Linked DNA regions of Runella sp. SP2. Each later gene encodes a partner of the first gene's protein in a complex. Links are inferred from orthologs where the notes say so. Each region holds a gene or a part of one and is shown in the gene's direction. Other genes may lie near its edges. The genes, in order: DTQ70_RS22110 and rpmB.

Region 1 (3,014 bases):
CAACTGCTGCCCGTTTGGCGTCGAAAGAATCGGGTTTCCGCAACTTGTAATCAACGCTTTTATTTGTCCCTCACCTTCCGTCAAAATTTCCTCAGCCAAGGTCGAAACGGGAAGTTCTCCCATAAACTCAGGCAATCCACGTACCCGACTTTGGTAACGGTTGTATTTGTTGTACTCCCCTTTGGAGGTAGCTAAAATATCCATGGCAGGTTGGGTAAACATGGCTCCACCCGCTTTATCAAGGTTTCCAGTGACGCAGTTGAGGGCATTCACCAACCACTGACAAGCACCTCCAAAAGCCTGAGTTGACAACCCAATTCTCCCATACGCAACCGCCGATGGGGCATTGGCAAACTCCCTAGCCAACTGTCGAATATGTGCTGTTTCAATCCCCGTACGTTCAGTTACCTGTTCAGGTGAAAAAGCCGCTACTAGCGCTTTCAACTCCTCCAATCCATCAGCATAGGCTGGCACTTTTTCTAGTTTTTCTTCAAAAATCACCTGTAACATAGCCAATAACAAAAAGACATCGGTAGCAGGACGGATGAAGAAATGGGCGTCGGCCTTGGCGGCAGTTTCGGTATAGCGCGGGTCAACGACCACCACTTTTCCACCGCGCTGTTGAATCGCTTTCAAACGATTTGCCACATCAGGTGCCGTCATCAAGCTTCCATTAGAGGCAAGGGGGTTGGCTCCCAAAATCAACCAAAAATCGGTACGGTCAATGTCGGGAATAGGCAGTAAAAACGGATGTCCAAACTGCTGCCAAGCGGCAAAATGGTGGGGTAATTGGTCGGCCGAAGTTGCAGAGAAAATATTTTTTGTCTTCAAAGCCCTCATCAGATTCGTTCCTGCCAAATACGTCCCAGAATTATGCACCGATGGATTTCCCGCATACATTGCGACTGCATCAGGGCCATCATTTGCCTGAATTTTCCCCAAACGAGCCGCGACTTCTTCCAAAGCCTCCTCCCAAGTTATTTCCTCCCATCCAGTAGCGGTTCGGCGCACGGGTTTCTTCAAACGATTGGGATCTTCATAAATATCTTTTAACGCCACGGCCTTAGGACAAACGTGCCCACGGCTAAACGGATCGCTTTTATCTCCTGCTATCGAAACCACTTGATGATCCGTGTAGTGGATTTCAAGACCGCAAATGGCCTCGCAAAGATTACACGCACGATAATGTACACTCGAATTTGTCATATTTTACATTCGTTTGATGCAATATAAATATTTTTACCAAACTTCTTTGGGAGGATACTTTTTTGATTTTCAAAAAGTTACTATCTTTGCGTCCCGTTTTGAAACAAAGCATCGTAACATCATAAAGCGCTGATACAGAAATGAAAAAAGGAATTCATCCAGATTACAGAGAAATCGTATTTTGGGATTTAGCAACTGATGACAAGTTCGTAACACGTTCTTGCGCCCCAACAAAAGACACTATCGAGTTTGAAGGAAAAACTTACCCTGTGTTCAAGGCCGAGGTAACTTCTCAGTCACACCCGTTCTACACTGGTAAAAATACATTGATTGACACGGCTGGTCGTGTTGACAAATTCCTTAGAAAATACGGAAAGAGATAATTCTTCGTTTTTTTACCACAAAAAAGGAGCTGCCAAAACAGCTCCTTTTTTTATGTCCATTGTGAAAGCTACGAATGATAAGGCGACGGGCTCACCGACGTCCAGCCTCCATCTACAACCAGCGACTGCCCAGTCACGTGCCCTGCCCCTGGCGAGACCAGAAACAGTGCCGCATTGGCAATATCTTGCACCGTTGCAGGGCGCCCCATGGGTGTAATTTTACTCCAAGTTTGGTTATATGCTGGATCTTCGGCCGTGCGTTCTGTCATTGTTGCGCCTGGTGCTACGGCATTGATGGTAATCCCATGGGGAGAAAGCTCCACCACCAAACTCTTCGCCAGCATTTCGAGGGCCGCTTTGGTCATGCCATAAGCTGCCAAAAATTGGTGCGCTTGGTGGCCTGTTACCGACGACATCAACAATACACGCCCTCCTTGCCCTTGTAGGCGCATCTGGCGCGCCGCCGCTTGGGTTAGGAAGAAACTACCCCTAATGTTCAAATCTAACAGCTGTTGAAGCGATTCTGGGCGATATTCAAAAAAATCGCCAAACGTAGTCATACCTGCATTTGCCACGATTGTCGTCAGCTTTCCAAAAACCTTCACAGCCTCAGCTACCATTGCTTGCACAAAGTCAACGTCGGCCGCATTTCCTGGATAACTGATACAATTTCCTCCTTGCTGCTGAATAGCAAGCGCTCCTTCGTCCGACAATGTTTTATCGAGGTCGTTTAGCACAACCGCCGCGCCCCGTTCTGCCAACTGACGGGCTATTTCTAAGCCAATTCCTTGGCCAGCCCCCGTTACAATCGCCACTTGGCCACTAAACTCTTTTTCTTTCATGTATTCGCTTCTTAGTTCTACCTACTTATTCGGTTGGTTTTTTACTCCACCAACTCGCCAACAATGACCCTGTAATGTTCATAATTGGCCCAAACAACGCTGGCGCTAACCCCACAGTTGCTACTTTCCCCATTTGTAGGGCAATTCCTGAGGCTAACCCTCCATTTTGCAAACCTACTTCAATAGCGACTGTTCGACAATCTTGTTCGGGAAGTTTCAATAATCTTGCACTCCAATACCCGAGCACATAGCCAGCCAAATTATGAATCAATGTACATACAATGAGTATTCCGCCCACCTTCAACAAACTATCCCGCCCCGCAGCCGTAATGATACAAATAATAACGGCAATTCCTGCCATCGAAACCAATGGCATGTATTTGTTTAGAAACGCAGTTTGACTTCTAAAGATTTTATTCACGGCCAACCCCACACCGATGGGCAAAATGATGATTTTTAAGATTTCAACCATCATCTTCATAAAATCAATTTCTATAAACGACCCTCCCAATAATTTCATCAAAAGAGGTGTAAGAATGGGAGCCATCAAGGTTGCACAAGAGGTTATCGTCAATGATAATGC
Region 2 (3,076 bases), 1.3 Mb from region 1 along the record:
TAAAAACGAACCCTGGGAAAGTTACATCAAGGGGCTATTCTTTGCAGGAGATTAGTTTTTTGTGGTAAAACACCGCTTTGTCCACAAAGACTTCCGCTATTCACCACTTTAACGTATCTTTGATGTATGCGTCAAGATTATCTATCAGGAAATAAAGAGCCACTTTCGCCCATCGAAAAAGAAATTGACAAGGCATTACGGCCATTGTCATTCAGTGATTTTGCGGGGCAAGACAAGATTCTTGAAAACATTCGAATCTTTGTAACGGCAGCCAAACAACGGGGCGAACCCCTCGACCACGTGCTTCTTCACGGGCCTCCAGGTTTGGGAAAGACAACCCTTTCTAACATCATTGCCAATGAATTAGGCTCTACCATGAAAACATCGTCGGGGCCTGTACTGGACAAACCAAGCGATTTGGCTGGGTTGTTGACAAATCTACAGCCTAACGACGTGTTGTTTATCGACGAGATTCACCGCCTCAACCCAATTGTGGAGGAGTATTTGTATTCGGCCATGGAAGACTATAAAATCGACATCATGCTCGATTCTGGACCGAATGCGCGGAGCATTCAAATCAGCTTGAATCCCTTTACCCTCATTGGTGCGACCACCCGCGCGGGCTTGCTTACGTCACCTTTACGGGCACGTTTTGGAATCAATTGCCGCCTAGAGTATTACGATGCCCAACTGTTATCATCCATTGTAAAAAGGTCTTCTGCCATTTTGGGCACACCGATTGAAGACGATGGTGCCTTTGAGATTGCCCGCCGTAGCCGCGGTACGCCGCGTATCGCCAATAATTTATTGCGCCGTACTAGGGATTTTGCCCAAGTCAAAGGAAAAGGACGGATTACGGTAGAGATAGCCGAGATTGCCCTCAAAGCGCTTGATGTGGACCAACACGGCCTCGACGAAATGGATATCCGTATTTTAAGTACTATTATTGATAAATTTAAAGGAGGGCCTGTCGGCATCACCACAATCGCAACGGCTTGCGGCGACGAAGCCGAAACGATTGAAGAAGTTTATGAGCCTTTTTTGATTCAAGAAGGATTTATAAAACGTACCTCGCGGGGACGAGAAGCCACCGAAAAAGCTTATCGACACCTAGGAATTGTCCCTAAATTTAGGACGGGCGACCTATTTGGCTAGTCTTTTTTCAGAAAAGACTTGTTATTTTTTGAAAAAATCACGACTTTTGCACCCTCATTCTGAAAACAACAATTGTCATGGCCAGAGTTTGTGAAATTACGGGCAAAAGAACACGAGTTGGTAATAACGTATCGCACGCTAACAATAAAACCAAGCGTAAGTTTTATCCAAACTTGCAAACAAAGAAGTTTTTTATTCCTTCTTTGAATGAGTGGGTAGAAATTAAATTGGCTACTTCAGCTCTTCGTACTATCAATAAAAAAGGTATTGAAGCAGTTTTGAAAGAAGTAGGCGCGTTGTAGTCATACACAACCATCTTTTGCAAAAGATTTAACCCCGCGACGGCGGGGTTTTTTGTTGCCCTTTCCAACCCAAAAAGTCAAGATAACGAGTGTTTGACAGAATAATAACCCACAAACCCGTACCCCAACACCAACATGCTGTGCAGCCCAACCAACGAGTAGGTCTGCCAATATAAACCCAGTGCAAGACCAAACCCAAAGTACAAAACCAAGCCTACCTCCAGCCAAGTGAGCGGGTTGAGACTCCGAACGAGGTACTTTTTTTGCTGCCAATTTCCTTGGTGTTGAACAATTCCCCATTTGGGAGTACGGACAAAAGGCGTTTTCTTTCCCAAATATCCTTCAATTACCGCTATTGAATTATGCAGCGAAAGCCCCATGATGACGGTCAAAAATAAGGGCAATTGCCATGCTAGTTCAGATAGTGATTTTCGGCCGTAGTGCGTCGTGCCGTAGAATCCAACTAGAATAACAACACTTAATTGAAAAAACTGAAAAATCCCCAATACCGAATTAAATCGCGGCGAGTCGTGCGTGATAAGTAAGGCGGGAATACTCAGTAACGCCATTGCAAATACCGCGATAAACACGCCACTGTTGAGCAAGTGAAAAGCCGCATGGACTTTCGTCGAAAGCCTAAGCGACTCATTTTTAAACACTTTCCATAAGTTTTTGCGCGCACATTCGGCAGCACCTTTCATCCAGCGGTATTGTTGCGACTTAAACGCGGGCATGGTTGCAGGTAATTCGGCGGGACTTTCTACTTTTTCGAGATACACAAACTGCCAGCCCCGAAGCTGCGCGCGGTAGCTCAAGTCGAGGTCTTCGGTGAGGGTATCCGACGACCAGCCGCCTGCATCGGTAATACAACTCGCTCGCCAAACGCCTGCCGTTCCGTTAAAGTTGATAAAATGCCCGTTGGCATTTCGGCCGCCCTGTTCTACCACAAAATGCCCATCTAACCCGAAAGCTTGGAGCTGAGTAAGCAACGAGTAAGACTCATTGAGATGCCCCCAACGGGTTTGTACTACCCCCACCGAAGGCGAGGAAAAGTGAGGCAGTGTTTTTTGTAAAAAATCGGACGCAGGGATAAAATCAGCGTCAAAAATTGCGATAAATTCAGCTTGAGTGAGCATCAGTCCGTAGGCCAACGCCCCTGCTTTGAAGCCTTCACGCTGAGGCCGACGAATGTGCGAAATGACAAACCCTACTGATTGATAATGCGCTACTTTTTGGGCGATAAGCGCAATGGTCTCGTCCGTCGAATCATCCAATACTTGAATTTCAAGCAATTCTTTGGGGTACTCAAAAGCACAAACGGCATCAATGAGGCGTTCAATCACGTAACGTTCGTTGTAAATAGGAAGTTGTACACAAACTTTTGGCAAGCTAGTTAGCAGACTCAGGCCATCCGTCGGTGCTTGACGACGCCAATAATTCCAAACCAAACTCAGCTGTGCGCAACTGTACAAAAACAGCACACAGGTGGGAAGTAGGTACAACAATATCACCAAAAATTTCATACGCAACGCTACATCATGAGTTTGCTTAAAACGCCAACTTCATCGAGGTCTGAATCAGGTTAGTGCTACACTTTGCGATAATCTTTTGGTCAGCAT

What was found.
Region 2: DTQ70_RS22110 (region 1) and rpmB share a complex: the UniProt entries of both Escherichia coli proteins name them as parts of the 50S ribosomal subunit. The link is inferred for Runella sp. SP2 from one-to-one orthologs.

The regions. Positions count from the first base shown.
Region 1 is NZ_CP031030.1:5,493,804-5,496,817, forward strand. The notes cover bases 288-2,967. They hold DTQ70_RS22110 (type B 50S ribosomal protein L31), read left to right. Parts: upstream 288-1,346; coding sequence 1,347-1,589; downstream 1,590-2,967. Other genes in these bases: DTQ70_RS22105 (molybdopterin oxidoreductase family protein), read right to left, coding at 288-1,206; DTQ70_RS22115 (SDR family NAD(P)-dependent oxidoreductase), read right to left, coding at 1,658-2,431; DTQ70_RS22120 (bile acid:sodium symporter family protein), read right to left, coding at 2,457-2,967. Outside these bases: more of DTQ70_RS22105, read right to left, coding at 1-287; more of DTQ70_RS22120, read right to left, coding at 2,968-3,014.
Region 2 is NZ_CP031030.1:6,836,871-6,839,946, reverse strand. Bases 103-2,844 are described here. They hold rpmB (50S ribosomal protein L28), read left to right. Parts: upstream 103-1,232; coding sequence 1,233-1,457; downstream 1,458-2,844. Other genes in these bases: DTQ70_RS27520 (cellulose synthase family protein), read right to left, coding at 1,535-2,844; ruvB (Holliday junction branch migration DNA helicase RuvB), read left to right, coding at 127-1,155. In the rest of the region: DTQ70_RS27535 (hypothetical protein), read left to right, coding at 1-55; more of DTQ70_RS27520, read right to left, coding at 2,845-2,980; DTQ70_RS27515 (PaaI family thioesterase), read right to left, coding at 3,006-3,076.